2 linked regions of the Halorhodospira halophila genome follow. The protein of the gene in region 1 interacts with the protein of each later gene in a pairwise test. Links are inferred from orthologs where the notes say so. Each region holds a gene or a part of one and is shown on either strand. Other genes may lie near its edges. The genes, in order: CCR79_RS11965 and mrdA.

Region 1 (3,861 bases):
GCCAGGCCGGCGGCCAGCGCAGCGCCGGCGGCGGTGCGCAGGGCGTGCCCGTTGTCGCGGGCGTTCGGGTCCCGCGCGTGGAGCAGGTTGTCCGGCCCCGGGCAGCGGGCCACCTCGGCCAGGGCCCGGGTCAGTCGGGCTGCCGGGGTGTCTGGCAACGGGGCCGGTGGCGTCCCGGTTGCCCGGGCCAGGGCATCGCGGCTGGTGAGCAGCGCCACCGGCCGCAGGCCAGACTCGTACAGCAGCGCGCGGGCGGCGTTCAGGTCGGTGTGTCGAGCGGCGAGCAGGCGCGGCCGCCGGCGCTCGTCGCCGAGGCAGTAACGCCAGGCGGAGGCCGGTGCAGGCAGGGCGCGGCGGACGTGCAGGCGCAGCACGGCGCGGTGCTCGGAGCGGCGCAGCCCGTCGGGCAGGCGGAGCCGATGGCGCTGCACGCGGCTCTCGGGCACGGCCATCGCGACCCGCGGCCGGCCAGCGTCGAGCCGGCGGCAGGCCGCGCGCAACGCCTCCCGTCGGCCCTCCGCGCCCGTGCCACGGACGGGTTCCGCGGTGTAGGCGTAGTGGCTACGGCGCCGCAGGCAGACGTGCACGGTTCGTCCGGCCACGGCGACGCCGAGCGTCGCGGTGCTGGGCAGGGGCATCCCGTCTCCTCCCTGAGACGCTGGTTCCCGAGCCGCCGCCACCGGTCCCTGGTGCGCGGCGAAGAGCATCCCCCCACTATAAGGCGGGAACTCGCCCGTTCAAGAGGTGGTCAGTATACTGCCTACAGAGTTTGCCAAGGCGCCTGCGCCCCGTCCCCATGAAGCGATTCCTGCGTACCCTTCTCTACACCACCGTCGCCCTGGTCGGTGTCGGCGCTGTCCTGGCCGCGGCGGCCGTGGCCTACGCCGTGTTCGTGCTCGCCCCGCAGCTGCCGGATGCCGAGTCGCTGCGCGACGTGCGCTTCCAGCAGCCGCTGCGTGTCGTCAGCGCCGAGGGTGAGCTCATCGCCGAGTACGGCGAGCAGCGGCGCCAGCCGGAGGATATCGACGATCTCCCCACCGATCTGCTGCTGGCGTTCATCGCCGCCGAGGACGACCGCTTCTACGAACACCCCGGGGTGGATTACCAGGGCCTTGCGCGTGCGGTCGGCCACGTGGTCCGCGAGCGTTCCTTCGGGCCCGGTGGTTCCACCATCACCATGCAGCTCGCGCGGAACTTCTTCCTTTCGCGCGAGGTGACCATCCTGCGCAAGGTCAACGAGATCCTCCTGGCGCTGCAGATCGAGCGGACGCTGTCCAAGGAGGAGATCCTCGAGCTCTACCTCAACAAGATCTACCTGGGCCATCGCGCCTACGGCGTGGCGGCGGCCGCGCAGGTCTACTACGGCAAGGACCCCGACGAGCTCGATCTGGCCCAGATGGCGATGATCGCCGGCCTGCCGAAGGCGCCCTCGGTAGCCAACCCCATCCGCAATCCGCAGCGGGCGCTCCAGCGGCGTGCCTACGTTCTCGGCCGGATGCTCAACGAGGGCTTCATCAGCCCGGAGCGCTATCAGGAGGCCATGGCTGCGCCGATCACCGCCGATTTGCACGCCCCGCGCAGCCGCGTGGACGCTCGCTACGTCGGTGAGATGGTGCGCCGGACCATGACCGAGCGCTACGGGCCCGAGGAGGCCTACACCGGTGGCTACACGGTCTACACCACCATCGAGAAGGACCGTCAGGACGCCGCCAACCGGGCCCTGCGCAGCGGCCTCCGCGATTACGACCGGCGCCACGGCTACCGGGGGCCGGAGGGCAGCGTTGAAGCGGAGCTGGTTGGCGATCCGGCGGCCATGGAGGAGGCACTGACCGCCCACCCGCCCTTCGGAGGCCTGCAGGCGGCCGTGGTGCTCGCCGTGGAGCCCGAGGCGGCGTGGGTCTGGCCGCGTGGCGGGCGCGTGCTACAGGTCGACTTCGAGACCATGGAGTGGGCGCGCCCCTACCGGGATGCCAACCGGCGCGGTCCCGCCCCGGAGGAGGCGGGCGACGTGGTGGAGGTCGGCGATATCGTGCGTGTCGCGCCGCGGGGCGAGGGGCGCGGTGCCCTCAGCGCCGTCCCCGATGTCTCCGGCGCGCTGGTGGCCCAGGACCCGATGGATGGCCGGGTGCGGGCGCTTGCCGGCGGCTTCGACTTCCGGCTCAGTTCCTTCAACCGGGCGGTGCAGGCGCGGCGGCAGACCGGTTCGGTGTTCAAGCCGTTCATCTACTCGGCGGCCCTCGAGAACGGCTACACGCCGGCCACCCTGGTCAACGATGCGCCGGTGGTCTTCCGGGACGATGCCCTAGAGAGCTACTGGCGGCCGGGCAACTACTCGGGCCGTTTCTACGGCCCCACCCGGCTGCGCGAGGCGCTGGTCTTCTCCCGCAACCTGGTCTCGATCCGGGTGCTGCGCGACGTCGGCATCGACCCGACCATCGCTCACGCCGCCCGCATCGGCTTCCCGGCGGAGAGCCTGCCGCGGGATCTCTCCCTGGCCCTGGGCAGCAACAGCGCCACCCCGCTGCAGATCTCCAGTGCCTTTGCGGCCTTTGCCAACGGCGGGTACCGCGTCATCCCCAATGTCATCGAGCGCGTCGAGGACGGCGCCGGCGAGGTGGTCTTCCGGCCGGATTTCCCGGAGGCGTGCGAGCTGTGTCGCGACGACCTGCCCATGGCCTCGGTCCCGGGCGAACGCATCGGCCTGTTCGATTTGCCGCCGCAGGCCGAGCGTGTCCTGCCCGAAGACAACGCATGGCTGATCAGCGACATGCTCTCCGATGTGGTGGAGCGCGGTACCGGCCGAGGGGCCCGGCGGGTGCTCGACCGCGAGGATCTGGCCGGCAAGACCGGCACCACCAACGACCTGCGCGATGCCTGGTTCGTGGGCTACAACCAGGACCTAGTGGCCACGGCGTGGATCGGCTTCGACGACCAGCGCAGCCTGGGCCGGGGCGAGACCGGCGCCACGGCCGCGCTGCCGATCTGGGCGCGGTTCATGTCGGTAGCCCTCGACGGGGTCGAGGAGCGCTCCGTTCCGCGCCCGGACGGTCTGGTCACGGTGCGCATCGATCCGGAGTCCGGGCGCGCGACGAGCTCCGAGAACCCAGAGGCAATTTTCGAGACCTTCCGCGAGGAGACCGTTCCGGTCCGCGAGGACCGCGATCGCCGGCAACGCGACGGCGAGCATTCGGAGCGGCAGCTCTTCTAGGCGGACGGCACCAGCAGACGGCCGGAGCAGGGGGGAAGCCATGGGACGCAGAAGTGCCAACCACCAGCGCGATCAGCGCATGCGGCTGAGCCTGATACGCGAGGCAGCGCGGCTGATGGCCGAGGACGGCGTACGTGATTACTACGCCGCCAAGCGCAAAGCGGCGGAGCGCCTGGGCGCCAGCGACACCCGTAACCTCCCCGGTAATCAGGAGATCCAGGAGGCGCTGCTGGAGTACCACGCCGTCTTCGGTGGCGAGGAGCACGAGGCCGCGCTGCGCCATCTGCGCCGGCGTGCCCTGGAGGCGATGGATTTCTTCGCCGACTTCCGCCCGCGGCTGGTGGGGCCGGTGCTCGCCGGAACCGCCGACGCCGAGTCGCCGGTGCAGCTGCACGTCTTCGCCGATACCCCCGAGACGGTTCTGATGTTCCTCATGGACCGGCGCATCCCCTTCGAGTCCGATGAGCGGCGCCTGCGCTTCGGCCGCGACGGGTGGTCCATCCAGCCGATGTTCCGCTTCCTGGCCGGAGATACCGAGGTGGAGCTGACCGTTTTCTCGGAGGCCGGCCTGCGCGAGCCGCCCCGCAGCGAGGTCCACGGCGGGGCGATGGAGCGCGCCGGCGTTGCTGAGGTGACCGCGCTGCTCGAGGCGG
Region 2 (16,898 bases), on another replicon or contig:
ACGCCGACCCCCACTGCCCGGTCTGCGCCGACGCGGCGTAGACCCCAGTCAGTGGTAGCTATCGCTGCCCGGGGCAGCGTTGGCGTCGCTGAGCACCTGCGCCACATCGACCCGGTCGTAGCTGTAGGTGGCGCCGCAGAACTGGCAGCGCACCTCGACCACACCCTCCTCGGCGAGCACCTGCTCGACCTCCTCGCGGCCGAGACCGCGGAGGATGGAGGCGATGCGGCCGGCCGAGCAGCGACACCGGAAGGCGAGCGTGCGCGGCTCGAAGACGCGCACGGTCTCCTGATGGAAAAGCCGGTGCAGGACGTCGTGCGCCGGCCGCTCGAGCAGCTCGCGATCGGTCAGCGTCTCGGCCAGGTAGCCGATGCGATCCCAGGCGTCGGGATCCGCCTCGGTGGGCTGCGTGCCGCCACTGGCGGGCAGCCGCTGGTGCAGCAGCCCACCGGCCCGCCGGCCGTCGCAGGCCAGGTGCAAGCGGGTGGGCAGCTGCTCGGAATCCCGGAAGTAGGCTTCCAGCGTGGCCGCCAGACCACCGTCATCGATGCCGACTACGCCCTGATAGCGCTGTCCCTCCTCCGGCTCGATGGTGATGGCCAGGCGGCCGCCGGCGCACAGCTCGGCGAGGCCGCCGCGGGCGGGTTCGCCCTCGTAACGGGCGGTTCCGCGGAGGGTCCCGTCGGAGGCGTCCACCTGGGCCAGCAGCATGGACACCGCCGCGCCCTCGCCCCCCTCGACCTGGAGGCTGAGCACACCGTCGGAGCGGATGGTGGCACACATCAGCGCCGCCGCAGCCATGGCTTCGCCGAGTAGACGCGCCACCGCCGGCGGGTAGTCGTGGTGCTCACGAACGGCGGCGAACACCTGATCCAGCTGCACGATCTCGCCGCGTACGTCCGCGTTCTCGAAGATGAAGCGTTGACTGGCGTCGCTCACGATCCGTCCAGCTTTCTCTTGAGTAGCTCGTTGACCTGCTGCGGGTTGGCCTTGCCGCCGGAGGCCTTCATGACCTGCCCGACGAAGAAGCCGAAGAGCTTCTCCTTGCCCGCACGGTACTGCTCGAGCTGCTTCGGGTTGTTGGCGATGGCCTCGTCGACTAGGGCCTCGATGGCCGAGGTGTCGGTGACCTGCTTGAGGCCCTTACTCTCGATCACCTCGTCCGGCTCGCCCTCGCCGGCCCACATGGCCTCGAAGACATCCTTGGCGCCACGGCTCGAGAGGGTCTCGTCCTCGACCCGGGCCACCAGCTTGCCGAGCATCTCCGGGGTGACCGGCGAGTCGCCGATCTCCCGACCATCCTTGTTGAGGTAGGCGAGCAGCTCGCTCATCAGCAGGTTGGCAGTGCGCTTGGCGAAGCCGCCGGACTCGCTGACCGCGTGCTCGAAGTAATCGGCCATGTCCCGGGTGGCGGTCAGCACGCCGGCGTCGTAGGCCGGCAGGCCGTACTCCTCCTCGAAGCGCCGGCGCTTCTCGTCCGGCAGTTCGGGCAGGGTCTCGCGCACCTCTTCGACCAGCGCCGAGTCCACCTCCACGGGGAGCAGGTCCGGCTCCGGGAAGTAGCGGTAGTCGTTGGCCTCCTCCTTGGTGCGCATGGAGCGGGTGACGCCCTTGTCGACGTCGTAGAGGCGGGTTTCCTGGACGACTTCACCGCCGGACTCGAGCAGATCGATCTGCCGCTCGACTTCGTACTCGAGGGCCCGCTCGACGAAGCGGAAGGAGTTGAGGTTCTTGAGTTCGGCGCGGGTGCCGAAGGCTTGCTGCCCGGCCGGACGCACCGAGACGTTGGCGTCGCAGCGGAAGGAGCCTTCCTGCATGTTGCCGTCGCAGATCTCCAGGTAGCGCACCAGGGCGTGGAGCTTCTTCATGTAGGCGGCGGCCTCGGCCGGCGAGCGCAGATCCGGTTCCGAGACGATCTCCATCAGCGGCGTCCCCGCGCGGTTGAGATCCACCCCGGTCATGCCGTGGAAATCCTCATGCAGGGACTTGCCGGCATCCTCCTCGAGGTGGGCACGGGTGATGCCGATGCGCTTGCCGACGCCGTCCTCGAGTTCGATGTCCAGCTGACCACCCTCGACGATGGGCAGGTCGTACTGCGAGATCTGATAACCCTTGGGCAGATCGGGGTAGAAGTAGTTCTTGCGCGCAAAGACCGACCGCGGCGCGATGCGCGCCCCGACGGCCAGGCCGAACTTGATGGCCATGCGCACCACCTCGCGGTTGAGCACTGGCAGCACCCCGGGCATGCCGAGGTCCACCGGACAGGCCTGGGTGTTCGGCTCGGCGCCGTAGGCGGTCGGCGCGCCGGAGAAGATCTTGGTGCGGGTCGCGAGCTGCGCGTGGATCTCGAGACCGATGACGGTTTCCCACTTCATGGGTGCGGTCGCTCCGTAGGCTTTGGGCGCGTCGAGCGGACGCGGGCGTTGGTTCCAGGGTATCCGGGGTCGCCCCGCATCTACTCGAACCCTTCAGGGACCTGCTTGTGCCAGTCCGTAACCTGTTGGTACTTGTGCCCGACGTTCAGCAGCCGGGCTTCGTCGAAGTAGCCGCCGATCAGCTGCAGCCCCACGGGCCGGCCGCGCGAGAAGCCGGCGGGGACCGACAGGCCGGGCAGGCCGGCGAGGTTCACCCCGAGGGTGTAGATGTCGGAGAGATACATCTGCACCGGGTCATCGGCGCGCTCGCCCAGATCGAAGGCCGGGGTCGGCGAGGTGGGGCCGGCCAGCACGTCGACCTGCTCCAGCGCCTGGCGGAAGTCGTCCGCCACCAGGCGGCGGATCTGCTGCGCCTTGCGGTAGTAGGCGTCGTAATAGCCGGCGGACAGCGCGTAGGTGCCAACCAGAATGCGGCGCTGGACCTCGTCGCCGAAGCCCTCGGCACGGCTGCGCTTGTAGAGATCCTCCAGATCCTGCGGGTCAGCGCAACGGTGGCCGAAACGCACGCCGTCAAAGCGCGCCAGGTTGGACGAGGCCTCGGCCGGCGCGATGACGTAGTAGGCCGGCAGGGCCAGCTCCATGTTGGGCAGCTGCACCTCGACGAGTTCGGCGCCCTCGCCCTCAAGCACCTGCAGGGAGGCCTCGACCCGGGAGCGGACGTCGGGATCGAGCCCCTCGCCGAAGAACTCCCGCGGTACGCCGATGCGCAGCCCCTTGATTGAGCGGTTGAGCGACTCGCTGTAGTCGGGCACCACATGGTCGACGCTGGTCGAGTCGCGCTCGTCCAGGCCGGCCATCGGACCAAGCAGCAGCGCCAGGTCCTCGGCAGTGCGTGCGAACGGCCCGGCCTGATCGAGGCTGGAGGCGAAGGCCACCATGCCGTAGCGCGAAACGCGGCCGTAGGTGGGCTTGAGTCCGCAGATCCCGGAGAGTGCCGCCGGCTGCCGGATCGAGCCGCCGGTGTCGGTCCCCGTGGCAGCCGGGGCCAGGCGCGCCGCCACAGCGGCGGCCGAGCCGCCGGAGGAGCCGCCGGGGACCGCGTCCAGGTCCCAGGGGTTGCGCACCGGACCGAAGTAGCTGGTCTCGTTGGACGACCCCATGGCGAACTCGTCCATGTTGGCTTTGCCGAGCATGACCACGCCGGCCTCGGCCAGACGCCGCACCACGGTGGCGTCGTACGGCGCACGAAACGGCTCAAGCATGCGCGAGCCGCAGGTGGTCGCCACCCCGTCGGTACAGAAGATGTCCTTGTGGACCAGCGGCACGCCGGTCAGTGGCCCGGCCTCGCCGGCGCGCAGCCGGGCGTCGGCGGCGTCCGCGGCAGCTCGGGCCTGCTCGGCGGTGACGGTGATCAGGCTGTTGAGCCCGGGGTCGTACGTCTCGATGCGCTTGAGCAGGGCATCGGTGAGTTCACGGCTGGAGACTTCTCCGGCGTGCAACGCCGCGGAGATCTCGGCAACGGTCTTCTGGTGCATGGGTGTTCGGCTTCCGTTACTCGACGACGCGGGGGACGAGGTACAGGCCGGCCTCGACGGCTGGCGCCCCGGACTGATAGTGATCGCGCAGGTTGGGCTCGGTGACCTCGTCCGGGCGCAGGCGCTGCGTGGCATCCCAAGGGTGGGCCATAGGCTCGACGCCCTCGGTATCGACGCTTGCCATCTGCTCGACGAACTCCAGGATCCCCGTCAGGTCGCGGGCGTACCCGGAAACCGCCCCGTCGTCGATCCGGATGCGGGCCAGGTGCGCGATCTGCTGCACCTCATCTGCCTCGATGGCCATAGAGCCTTTCTCCCCATAACTGGCGCGATAGCAGCCGTAAAACCTACCATAGCCCCGAGCTTGCCCAAACCCCGGGGCACTGCTAGATTGAGCCACCTTCGACCTTAGGAACGCTGGGCATGTTTAAGGGTATCCGCGGACTCTTCTCCAACGATCTATCCATCGATCTTGGCACGGCCAACACGCTGATCTACCTGCGCGGTCAGGGCATCGTCCTGAGCGAGCCGTCGGTGGTCGCCATCCAGCAGGATCGCGACGGCGGCAGCAAGCGCATCGCCGCAGTGGGCGCCGAGGCCAAGCGCATGCTCGGCCGCACCCCGGGGACGATCCGCGCCATCCGCCCCCTGAAGGACGGCGTCATCGCCGACTTCACGGTGACCGAGAAGATGCTCCAGCACTTTATCAAGAAAGTGCATGAGGCCCGCTTCTTCAAGCCCAGCCCGCGGGTGCTCGTCTGCGTGCCGTGCGGCTCGACCCAGGTCGAGCGGCGCGCCATCCGCGAGTCGGCAGCCGGCGCCGGGGCCCGCGAGGTGCACCTGATCGAGGAACCGATGGCGGCGGCCATCGGCGCCAATATGCCCGTCGACGAGGCCAGCGGCTCGATGGTGCTCGATGTCGGCGGAGGCACCTCGGAGGTCGCGGTGCTCTCGCTCAACGGCATCGTCTACTCCGCCTCGGTCCGCCTCGGCGGCGATCGCTTCGACGAAGCCATCGTCAACTACGTCCGTCGCAACTACGGGATCCTCATCGGAGAAGCCACCGCCGAGCGCATCAAACAGGAGATCGGTACCGCTTTCCCCGATACCGAGGTCAACGAGATCGAGGTCCGCGGCCGCAACCTGGCGCAGGGCGTGCCGCGCAGCTTCACCCTGAACTCCAATGAGATCCTCGAGGCGCTCCAGGAGCCGCTGTCCGGGATCGTCTCGGCGCTCAAGACCGCTCTGGAACAGACGCCGCCGGAACTCGGCGCCGACGTGGCCGAGCGCGGTATCGTGATCACTGGCGGCGGTGCGCTGCTGCGCAACCTCGACCGGCTGATCATGGAGGAGACCGGGCTGCCGGTGGTCGTCGCCGACGAGCCGCTGACCTGTGTCGCCCGTGGCGGTGGCCGGGCCCTGGAGCTCATGGACGAACGGGGCGCCGATCTGTTCGTCAGCGAATAGACGAACCACCGCAGCTGCAAACCCGGGTGGGGCCTGCGTTAGACTGGCAGGCTCCGCAAGCTGACGCTGCGAGGCTCGGTGAACCATTAAGCCGTTATTCACACAGGGTCCGTCGGCCACCGTGCGCCTGGTGCTGCTGGCCACGGTCTCGATCCTGCTCATGAGCCTGGACCACCGCGAGCACCTCGTCGAGCCGGTCCGCGAGACCGTCTCCGGGGTGGTGTATCCGCTGCGGTTCGTCGTCGACGCCCCCTTCTCCATCGCGGAACGGGTCTCCGAGCGGCTGGCCACACGCCATCAGATCATGGAGGAAAACCGCCAGCTGCGCGACCGGCACCTGGCGTACCAGGAGCGGCTCCAGCGCATGCAGGCCCTGGAGCGGGAGAACGAGCGCCTGCGCGAGCTGCTCGGCTCCTCGGAACGGCTCGAGACCGAGGTGGCCATCGCCGAGCTGATGCGCGTCGAGCTCGACCCCCACACCCACCTGGTCGAGATCGACCGCGGTGCCAGTCAGGGGGTGTTCGTCGGCCAGCCGGTCCTGGATGCCAACGGGGTCATGGGCCAGGTGGACCGGGTCGGACCCCGCTCGGCCAGCGTGCGGCTGATCTCCGACCCAAGCCACGCCATCCCGGTGGAGAACCATCGCAACGGGCTGCGCACCGTGGCTCTGGGCAGCGGCGACCCGCAGCGACTGGAGCTGGCCAACGTGCCGGGCAACGCCGACATCCGCGAGGGTGATCTGCTCACCGCCTCCGGGCTTGGCGGCGCCTTCCCACGCGGCTACCCGGTCGCCGAGGTCACCTCGGTGGAGGTGGAGGCCGGCGAGCCCTTCGCGCGGGTGACCGCCCGGCCGGCCGCGGAACTCGACCGCAGCCGCAAGCTGCTGCTGGTCTCCGTGGCCGACGACCCGGATACGCCCGGCGCCGAGGACGACGCCGGGGCCGCCGACGACAAGAGCGAGGACGAGTCTTGACGGGTCATCGGCCACGCAATGGGGGCGGGGTGATCCTGCTCAGCTTCATCATCGCCCTGATGCTGACCATCGTACCCATGCCGGGCTGGGCGCAGGAGTTCCGCCCGGAGTGGACGGCGCTGATCCTGCTCTACTGGAGTCTGGCGCTGCCTGAGCGGGTCGGGGTGGGCGTGGGGTGGCTCGCCGGTCTATTCCAGGACGCCCTGCTGGGGACCCTGCTGGGCCAGCACGCGCTGGCTTTTGCACTGATCGCCTTCCTGGCCCTGCGCCTGCACCAGCACCTGCGCCTGGTGCCCATCTGGCAACAGGCGGTGGTGGTGCTCGGGCTACTGCTCATCGCCCAGCTGGTGATCTTCTGGATCAACGGCATCATCGGCCGACCAGCCCCGGACTGGCAAGCCTGGGCAGCGATCCTGATCGGCGCCACCATCTGGCCGCTGATCTTCCACATCATGAGGGGGGTGCGGCGCCGTTTCCAGGTGCAGTAACACCCGGAGAGCGTACGGCGAGCAGCGGGGTATCTGGTGAGCCTTTCCATCCGCGATCAGCAACAGGATGCGCACCGGATCCGGCGACGGATCATCGCGGCCGGCGTGCTGTGTATCCTGGTCGTGACCGGGCTGATGACGCAGATGGTGCGCCTGCAGGTCGTGGATCACCACCACTACGCCACCCTGTCCCAGGAGAACCGCATCAAGGTGAATCCGATCCCCCCAAGCCGGGGTCAGATCCTCGATCGCAACGGAACCGTCCTCGCTGAGAATCGCCCCTCCTACCAGCTGGTGGCCACCCCGGAGCGCGTCCCGGACATCGACACCATGCTCGACGAGGTCGGCGAGATCATCGAGATCACTGAGGCCCAGCGCGAGCGCTTCCTCAACCGCCTGAACAACTCGCGCCATTTCGAGGCCATCCCTCTGCGCACCCGACTGGACGAGGAAGAGGTGGCCAAGCTGGCCGTTCACCGCCACCGCCTCCCGGGGCTCGAGGTGGACGCCCGGCTGGTACGCCACTACCCCAAGGGCTACACCGGCAGCCACGCCGTCGGCTACGTCGGGCGTATCACAGCGCAGGATCTACGCCATATCGACCGCCCCGCCTACCGGGGCACCAATCACATCGGCAAAAGCGGCGTGGAGCACGCCTTCGAGCAAGTCCTCCACGGCGAGGTCGGCGTCGAGCGTGTCGAGACCAACGCCGCCGGCCGGGTGTTGCGCACCCTCGACCGCCGCCCACCGCGCTCCGGGGAGGATTTGATCCTTACCCTGGACATCGATCTCCAGGAAGTAGCCGAGCGCGCCCTGGGCGAACAACGCGGCGCAGTGGTCGCTATGGATCCGAATACCGGAGAGCTGCTTGCCATGGCCAGCCGGCCTCACTACGACCCCAACATGTTCGTCCGCGGCATGAGCGGCGAGCACTTCCAAGAACTGGAGGACACCGGCTGGCAGCCGCTAATCAACCGACCGATACGCGGGCTGTACCCACCAGCGTCCACCATCAAGCCCTTCGTGGGGCTAGCCGCGCTGGAGCACGACGTGATCCGCCCCGACACCGAGATCCACTGTGACGGCGCCTACCACGTGGAGGGCCGCGACGAACCCTTTCGCTGCTGGCGAGACTGGGGCCACGGTGAGACCGACTACATCAAGGCTATCGCCGAATCCTGCAATGTCTTCTTCTACGATACCGCCTTCCGCCTGGGCATCGACCGGATGTCCGAGTTCCTGGAGCCCTTCGGCTTCGGCTCGCCGACCCGGGTGGACACCTCCGGCGAACGCAGCGGGATCCTCCCCAACCGCGACTGGAAGCGCCGTGCCCTGGGCGGCGGCTGGTACCACGGCGAGACCGTGATTACCGGCATCGGCCTGGGCTACTTCAGCACCACGCCCATGCAGCTGGCCCGGGCCACCGCCATCCTGGCGAACCAGGGACGCATCGTCGAACCGCGCCTGGTCCAGACGATCCGCGATGGCGAAGCGGGACACGAGTCGCGAACCGCCGCTAGCACCCCCCAGGAACGCATCGAGCTGAACGACCCGGAGCACTGGGAGCTCACTACCGAGGCCATGCGAGCCGCCGTCGAGCACCCCCGCGGCACGGCGCGGCTGATCGGCGACGATCTGGACTACAGCCTGGCCGGCAAGACCGGTACCGCGCAGGTCACCGAGAGCCGCGAGGACGACGACGAGGAGGAGATCCCCGAGCATCTGCGCAGTCACGCCCTGTTCATCGGTTTCGCGCCAGCGGAGGATCCGGAGATCGCTGTGGTCGTGGTGGTCGAGAACGCCGAGGGCGGCGGCGGCGCCGCGGCGGCGCCGGTGGCGCGCGCGGTCACCGACGCCTGGCTCGTGGACGACCACACCTTCCTCGAGGACCTGGAGACCGGCCGCATCGACGAGAGCGAGGTCGAGGACGAGGAAGAGGCCCCGATGGAGCTGATGCCATGAGCACAAGCGCCCTGCCCGGCAGCCAGGGGGTTGGTGTCCGGCTCTCGTTCCTGCAGTCGCGACTACACCTCGACGGGGTGCTGCTGACCGCGTTGGCCGCTGTCGCCGCCTTCGGCGTGGCAGTCCTATACAGCGCCTTCGGCGAGGACTGGGCACAGACCCAGAACCAGGTCATCCGCGTCTCCTTCGGCTTCCTGGCCCTGTTCGCGTGTGCCCAGATCCCGCCGCGCACCCTGCGCCGCTGGGCACCGTGGGTCTTCGGAGCCGGCATGGCACTGCTGGCCGCAGTGATGGTCATGGGCGCGATCGGCCAGGGGGCGCAGCGCTGGATCGACCTCGGCTTCATGCGCTTCCAGCCGGCCGAGCTGATGAAGCTGACCCTACCGTTGATGCTTGCCTGGCTACTGGCCGATCACGACATCCCGCCCCGCCCACGGCGCGTGATGCTGGCCCTGGTACTGATCGGCGTGCCGGCGGGGATGATCGCCGTCCAGCCGGATCTGGGCACCGCGGTGCTAGTGGCCGCCTCGGGGTTCTTCATCCTCTTCCTGGCCGGCCTGGGCTGGCGGTGGATCCTCAGCGGCGCTGCGCTGGCCGGCGCCACAGCGCCGCTGCTGTGGTTCTTCGTCATGCACGACTACCAGCGCGCCCGGGTATTGACCTTCCTCAACCCCGAGAACGACCCCCTCGGCGCGGGCTACCACATCATCCAGTCGAAGATCGCCATCGGCTCCGGCGGGCTGTTCGGCAAGGGCTGGCTCAACGGCTCCCAGGCGCACCTGGAGTTCATTCCTGAACGCCACACCGACTTCGTGCTGGCGGTGGTGGCCGAGGAGTTCGGCCTGATGGGCGTAGCACAGTTGCTGACCGTCTACCTGATCATCGTCGGCCGCGGCCTCTACATCGCCGCCCGGGCTCAGGACAACTTCAGCCGCTTGCTGGCCGGCAGCATCTCGCTGACCTTCTTTATCTACGTGCTGGTCAACGCCGGGATGGTCTCCGGGCTGCTGCCGGTGGTCGGCCTGCCCCTGCCGCTGGTTAGTTACGGGGGATCCTCGCTGGTGACCATCATGGCGGCTTTCGGTATTCTCATGGCTATCCACACCCACCGTCGTCTCTGGTCGTGAGGGCCCACAGCCGGTCATGAACCCACGCCTCCGTCACGCCACCGTGGCACTGCTGTGCGCCAGTGCGCTGCTCGGCACTGCCACCGCCACCACCACCGAGCGCGAGCGTTTCGCCGATCAAGTGGCCGAGCGCCACGACCTGGACGCCGAGCACCTGCGCGCGGTGCTCGCCGCCGCCGAGCACGATGAGCGGGTGCTCGAGCGCATCGCCGCCCCGGCCGAAGGACTCCCCTGGCACGAGTACCGCGGGATCTTCCTCACCGAGGAGCGCATTGCTGCCGGCCGCGACTACGGATCCGAGCACCGGGAGATGCTCGCCGCGGTCAGCGACGAGCACGGCGTCCCCGAGTCGGTGATCCTGGCCATCCTGGGCGTGGAGAGCTACTACGGCCAACGCCGCGGCGACCACCGGGTCCTCGACGCCCTGGCCACCCTGGGCTTCTCCGATCACCCGCGCGCGGGCTTCTTCCGCGACGAACTGGAGGCCTACCTGCTGCTCAGCCACGAGAACGAGTGGGACCCCACGGAGCCCACCGGCTCCTACGCCGGCGCCCTGGGTAAGGCGCAGTTCATCCCGTCGAGCTACCGCGCCTACGCCGTGGATCAGGACGGCGACGGGCGCCGCGACCTGATCGACAACCCGGCGGATGCCGCCGGCAGCGCCGCCCACTACCTGGCCCGGCACGGCTGGGAGCCCGGCGCGCCGGTAGCCCGCCGGGTGGAGGCCGAGGGCGCAGACTGGCAGCAGGCGCTGGCCGACACCAACCGCCCCGTGCCCGCCCGAAAGACCGTCGCCGAGCTGGAGGCGCTGGGGGTCGAGGTGCCGGAGTCGCTCGACGGCGACACCCCGGCGGCGCTCATCGAACTCGAGGGCGAAAGCGGCCCGCAGCTGTGGCTGACGCTGCAGAACTTCTACGTCCTGACCCGTTACAACCACAGCGCCCTCTACGCCATGGCCGTCCACCAGCTGGCCGAGGCCATTGCCGGGGGGCAACCCGAGTGAGGCCGCTTGCCACAGTGCTGCTCACTACGGCCAGCGGCGTAGCACTGATCGCCGGCTGCGCCGCCCCGGAGCGCGACCTGCCACCGCCCCGTCCGGATGAGGACCCGGCCGAACGGGTTGCCACCGACGGGCCCTCGGATCGCGACCCCGAGGAACTCGCCCGCCTGCCCGACGCCGTACCGCAGGACGTGCCGCCGAGCCGCTACGGCAATCCCGACCAGTACGAGGTCTTCGGCGAGACCTACCACACCATGAGCCGGGAAGAGGCCGAGGGCTTCACCCAGCGCGGGCGCGCCTCCTGGTACGGGACCAAGTTCCACGGCCGGCGCACCTCCAGCGGCACCCCCTACGACATGTACGCCATGACCGCCGCCCACCGCGAGCTTCCGCTGCCCACCTGGGTGGAGGTCACCAACCTGGAAAACGACCGCCGGGCGGTGGTCAAGGTCAACGACCGGGGCCCCTTCGTCGACCCCGACGAGCGCATCCTGGATCTGTCTTATGCCGCCGCGGTGCGCCTGGACGTGGCCGATCAAGGCACGGCCCCGGTCAAGATCCGCGTGGTGACCCCGGACGATCCGCCGCGGGACAAGGCCGACAACACGGATGCCGAGGTCGGCGATGCGCCGGCGGTGGAGACCTTCGGCGTCGACGATGAACGCGAGCCCGATCCCATCGAGGAGCTGATCACTGCACGGGAGGAGCGCGAGGACGAAAACGACTCCGGCGACACGCCCGCCTCCGCCGGCATCCCGGCAACGGTCCAGGTGCGCACCGCCGACCGCCTGCTGGACGAGGCCGGGGCGATCCAGCCGATCGCCATCCATCTGCAGACCGGCGTGTTCGGCCAGCGCGAGAACGCCGAGCGAATGCGGACCCGGATTCGCGAACTGGACCCGGAAGCCGAAGTGGCCGTCGAGGAGATCGATGGGGCCGAGGGGCCGCTGCACCGCGTTCGCCTGGGGCCGCTGGAGAACCTCGCCGACGTGGACCGCCTAGAACGGACCCTGGAGGAGGCGGGGATCGATCACTACCGCATCACCCCGTAACCCCCCCGCCCCCACCCGCAAACGCGTTACAATGAGAGCTCGTTGTGCCATCCGTCGAGACCGCCGCCATTCCGATGATGAGACGAACCCTCCTACGACTGCTCGTCCCCACCCTGCTGACCGCCGGGCTCCTTCCCATTGCCACCGCCGACGACCGCTGGGGTACGCCCATCGTCGAATCGGTCCCCACGCCATCGCCGCCGAGCATCGGCGCACCGAGCCACCTGCTCGTCGACATGCACAGCGGCTACATCCTCGCCCACCGCGACCCCGAGGAGAGCTGGGAGCCGGCCAGTCTGGCCAAGATCATGACCGCCTACGTGGTCTTCGAGGAGCTCGCTGACGGGCACATCGGACTCGAGGACAAGGTTACCGTCAGCGAGAACGCCTGGCGCTCCAGCGGATCGCGGATGTTCCTGGAGGTCGGCAACGAAGTCACCGTGGCCGAGCTGCTGCAGGGGCTGATCGTGCAATCCGGCAACGACGCCGCCGTGGCGCTGGCCGAGCACGTGGCCGGGGACGAGGACACCTTCGCCCAGGTCATGAACCAGTACGCCAGCCGCCTGGGCATGGAGAACACCCGTTACACCAACGCCACGGGCATGCCCCATGAGCAGATGCGCACCACGGCCAGGGACACGGCGCGCCTGGCCCGGGCCATGATCGACGACTTCCCCGAGTTCTACGACTGGTACTCGCAGCGCTCCTTCGAGTACGCGGGGATCAACCAGCACAACCGCAACCGCCTGCTCTGGCGCGACGAGACCGTCGACGGGCTGAAGACCGGCTACACCAGCTCCGCCGGCTACAACCTGGTCACCTCCGCCGAGCGCGGGGGCATGCGCCTGATCTCCGTGGTCCTCGGTACCGAAAGCGAGGATGCGCGGGCCCAGCAGAGCCTGCAGCTACTCAACTACGGCTTCCGCTTCTTCGAGACCCACCGCCTCTACAGCGCCGGCGAGCAGCTGACCGAGGCGCGCGCCTGGATGGGCGAGGTCGACTCCGTGGCCCTGGGCATCCCGGACGATCTCTACGTGACCATCCCCCGCCAAGAGTACGACAACCTCACCGCCTCGGTAAGCGTCGACGGCCAGATCCGCGCCCCGGTGGCGGCTGGCACGGAGATTGGCACGCTGAAGATCGAGCTTGCCGGCAGCGTGATCCACGAGGAGCCGCTGATCGCCATGGAGGACGTCGAAGAGGGGGGCCTCTGGCGCCGCATGATCGACCAGGTCTGGCTGCAGTTCGAGTAGCCGATGGGCAATCCGGCGACCTGCTACCTCAACGGCGAGCTGATGGCGCTCGCCTCGGCGCGGATCTCGCCCCTGGATCGCGGCTTTCTTTTCGGCGACGGGGTCTACGAGGTGATCCCCTGCTACGGTGGCGTGCCCTTCCGGCTCGATGCGCACCTGCGGCGGCTGGCCAACTCACTGGCGGCCATCGACTTGGCCGATCCGCTCTCCGCAAGGGGCTGGACGGAGGTCTTCGAGCAGGTCTGCCGGGCTAACGGCGGCGGCGATCAGTCGCTCTACCTCCAGGTCACCCGGGGCTGCCCCGAGCGGCGCACCCACGAGTTCCCCGGGCGCAGCGAGCCGACCGTCTTTGTCATGAGCTCACCGCTGCCGGCGGCCGGTGCCTTTGCCGACGGGCTGCACGCCACCCTGCGCGAGGACCTGCGCTGGGCCCGCTGCGACATCAAGGCGGTAGCCCTACTGCCCAATGTGCTGCTGCGCCAGGAGGCCATCGCCGCCGGCGCCGACGAGGCCATCCTGCACCGCGATGGACAGATCACCGAGGGTGCGGCGAGCACGGTCTTCCTCGTCCGCGACGGCGAGCTGGCGACACCGGCGCTTCACCCCGGCCTGCTCCCCGGGATCACGCGGGAAGTAATCCTCGAGCTGGCCGAGCAGCACGGGCTACCCTTTCGGTGTCGCCCGATCGGCCTGGACGAACTGCGGTCGGCGGACGAAGTCTGGCTGTCGAGCGCCACCAAGGAGGTCGCCCCGGTGCTGCGCATCGACGGAGACCCGGTGGGCAACGGCAGCCCCGGGCCGGTGTTCGCGGCCATGCGGGGCTGGTTCACCCGACTGCGTGAGGCAACCGCCCGCGGGAGGCAGCCATGAGCGAATTCAACGCCGACAATACGCCCCTGGAGTTCCCCTGCCGGATCGGGGTCAAGGCCATGGGACACGCCGGCGCCGACCTGGCCACGCGCGTCGAGCGCATCGCCGCCGGCCACGCTACGATCCTCGAGGTGCGCACCACCGGCAGCCGCACCGGCCGCTATGTGTCGGTAACGGTGACCATCGAGGCCCACAGCCGCGACCAGCTCGAGGGGCTCTACCGCGAGCTCAATGCCGATGACGCCATCATGGTGACCCTCTAGGAGGCCGCCCTTTTGCCCTGCGCCCTCGAACACATCCATACCCGCTACCTGGGTGAGCAGCCTTACGAGGCCACCTGGTCCGCCATGCGCACCTTCACCGACGAGCGCAGCGCCGCGACGGCCGATGAGCTCTGGCTGCTCCAGCACCCGCCGGTCTACACCCTGGGCCAGGCGGGCCGCGCGGAGCACATCCTCGATGCCGGCGAGACGCCGGTGGTGCGCACCGACCGCGGCGGCCAGGTCACCTGGCACGGTCCGGGGCAACTGGTTGCCTACCCCCTACTCGACCTGCGGCGCTGGAACCTGGGGGTACGCACCCTGGTCCACGCCCTGGAGCAGGCGGTCATCTCGCTGCTCGCCGCCTACGGGGTCCCCTCAGGCCGCCGTGAGGACGCCCCGGGGGTCTACGTGGAGGGGGCCAAGGTAGCCGCGCTGGGGATCCGGGTCCGCCGGGGCTGCAGCTATCACGGGCTGTCGCTGAACGTCAGCAACGACCTAAACCCCTTCCAGCGCATCAACCCCTGCGGCCATGCCGGTCTGCCCACGACGCGGCTGCGTGACCTGGGCATCACCACGTCGCTGGACCGGCTCGAGGTGGAACTGGGCATCTATCTGCTGCAGGCCATCGACGCCGCCTCCCGCGAACCCCGCCAAGAGCCCGCCTGAGGGTACAGCGGCGCGCCCCCCTGGGGCGGGCGCTAACGAGCGCACCCCTGCGGGGTACCCTGCGCTGCTCCCCCGCTCGGGGCCGCTCGCTTAACTCGCGGCGCTGTCGCGCCGCTCGGACAAAACCTCGCTGATCAGCGCGAACCTTCCCCGGTTCGCGCTGATCCCCCGAGCGGGGTGCGCTGCTCGGTGCGCTCAATGCGCCCGCCCCAGGGGGGCGCGCCGCTGCACCCTCAGGCGGGCTCAGCCGCCGGCGGTGTGCCCAGGCGGACCGGCTCCATCAGGTAGCAGAGTACATCCTGACGGATGGCCGTCGTATTGCAGGCGAGCATGGCCGGCATCGCCGGACGGCGCAGGCGGATCGTCTCACCATCGCGCTGGAAAAACTCCGCCGCCGCCTCGCGCCCGTCATTGTCCTCCACCGTGAAGAACGCCCGGGACTCCGGCGCAACCCGGGCGAACACGGTCCCCTCGGGCAGATCACGGAAATTGCACCGCTCCAGATCGTCCATCAGCTGTAGATCCGCCCCGCGCGCCTCGCCGAAACCGAAGCTGCACTGCTCCGGAATCCGCACCGCAGCCACCGTGTGATAGACCGAGATATCCGCGGGCACCCCCTGGGGCAGGCGGGAGAGGTGTAGCGCGCTGGAGATCAGTTCGGCGGCGTGATCCGCCGCCCCGGGGCTGCCCGGCTGCCCGCACTCCACGGTGACCGCCGGCGCCAGCCGGGCCATGGCCAGCGACTGTACCCCTTGAGGCCGCGTGAAGTAGACCACCGTGCGCGAGAACAGCGCAGCGAGCTGAAGATACGGCCCCTCGAGGCGATTAACGCAGCCGTAGTGCGGGTTCAGCCCGGTGTTGTTGTGCACATCGATGCTGGCGAAACAGCCCCGCGAGCGTACGCGGGCCACCACCTCGGCGGCGAGGTGCTGTTCCGGGCTGTCGGGCAGGCTCGTCCCCGGCCACACCCGATTGTAGTCGGGCTGTTCGGGGAGACGGCGGACGCCGTGCCGGGCTGCACGCACATTGCCGATGAACAGCAGCAGGGTCCGGGGCAGCGGACGCCCCTGGAAATCGGCCAGGACCTGCCGCACCGCCTCCCAGCCGGTGGTCTCGTTGCCGTGGAGCAGGACGGTGACGAAAAGCGGCGGTTCACGGCGCCCGGGCACCTCGATCAGGCTCGGCCCGCCGAGGCGCTCCTCCAACTCGGCGGGCCCTGCGCGGAGCAGTCCTTCCGGCAGTCCCTGGTAGGTCTTCAGCATGGGCCGATCGCCCTCCTGTCTGGTTTCTAAAGCGGCCAGCGATGAACCGGTTCACCGTCGGCAGCTCGATCCAGGTAGGCCCGCGTCAGGGCCTGGTTGTCGTCGCCGTGGCGCTCCATCCAGGCGAGCTGCCAATCGGCGCCGGTGCGCCCGCTGGCCACCCGCTCCTCCACCACGCGCAGGTGCGCGGTGGCCTCGGCCTCGGCCACGCCGGCCCGTACCAGCCCGCGGCGGGCCTTGGGCAGCAAGCGCTCGGCGACCAGGTCGCCCAGCCGGCCGAACCAGCCGTCCAGCCACTCCACCTCGGCGTCCAGGCCGTAACGGGCGGCAGCATAGAAGTTCTGCTCAGCGATGTGGAACGGCAGCTCCTCCACCAGCCCTGGGCGGGATTCGGCCAGCTCGGCCACCGCACCGTAGAAAAAGGCGGCGTTGGCCAGCACGTCGGCCAGGGTCGGGCCGGCGGCCATCACCCGATGCTCAAGACGCAGCTGGCACCGGCCGTCGACCACGTCCACCAGCGGCCGGTTCCAGCGCCAGATGGTGCCGTTGTGCAGGCGCAGATGGGCCAGCGCTTCCACCGGGGTGTCCTGGAGCACCGGCAGCAG

The links.
Region 2: the proteins of CCR79_RS11965 (region 1) and mrdA interact in binary tests that used the Escherichia coli proteins (3 or more experiments, as listed by UniProt). The link is inferred for Halorhodospira halophila from one-to-one orthologs.

Annotation. Positions count from the first base shown.
Region 1 is NZ_NHSN01000031.1:28-3,888, reverse strand. What follows is about bases 420-3,502. They hold CCR79_RS11965 (penicillin-binding protein 1A), read left to right. Parts: upstream 420-796; coding sequence 797-3,208; downstream 3,209-3,502. Other genes in these bases: CCR79_RS11960 (hypothetical protein), read left to right, coding at 3,249-3,502. In the rest of the region: more of CCR79_RS11960, read left to right, coding at 3,503-3,861. UniProt on the Escherichia coli protein: Cell wall formation. Synthesis of cross-linked peptidoglycan from the lipid intermediates.
Region 2 is NZ_NHSN01000016.1:181,791-198,688, forward strand. What follows is about bases 6,352-9,337. They hold mrdA (penicillin-binding protein 2), read left to right. Parts: upstream 6,352-6,874; coding sequence 6,875-8,800; downstream 8,801-9,337. Other genes in these bases: mreD (rod shape-determining protein MreD), read left to right, coding at 6,380-6,838; rodA (rod shape-determining protein RodA), read left to right, coding at 8,797-9,337. Also shown: CCR79_RS05885 (molybdopterin-synthase adenylyltransferase MoeB), read left to right, coding at 1-41; CCR79_RS05890 (Hsp33 family molecular chaperone HslO), read right to left, coding at 49-939; Asp-tRNA(Asn)/Glu-tRNA(Gln) amidotransferase subunit GatB, read right to left, coding at 936-2,375; Asp-tRNA(Asn)/Glu-tRNA(Gln) amidotransferase subunit GatA, read right to left, coding at 2,456-3,910; Asp-tRNA(Asn)/Glu-tRNA(Gln) amidotransferase subunit GatC, read right to left, coding at 3,927-4,214; CCR79_RS05910 (rod shape-determining protein), read left to right, coding at 4,334-5,377; rod shape-determining protein MreC, read left to right, coding at 5,463-6,350; more of rodA, read left to right, coding at 9,338-9,927; mltB (lytic murein transglycosylase B), read left to right, coding at 9,944-10,930; CCR79_RS05940 (septal ring lytic transglycosylase RlpA family protein), read left to right, coding at 10,927-11,979; CCR79_RS05945 (D-alanyl-D-alanine carboxypeptidase family protein), read left to right, coding at 12,054-13,232; CCR79_RS05950 (D-amino acid aminotransferase), read left to right, coding at 13,236-14,102; CCR79_RS05955 (YbeD family protein), read left to right, coding at 14,099-14,365; lipoyl(octanoyl) transferase LipB, read left to right, coding at 14,378-15,031; CCR79_RS05965 (M14 family metallopeptidase), read right to left, coding at 15,265-16,293; CCR79_RS05970 (glutamate-cysteine ligase family protein), read right to left, coding at 16,320-16,898. UniProt on the Escherichia coli protein: Catalyzes cross-linking of the peptidoglycan cell wall. Responsible for the determination of the rod shape of the cell. Is probably required for lateral peptidoglycan synthesis and maintenance of the correct diameter during lateral and centripetal growth.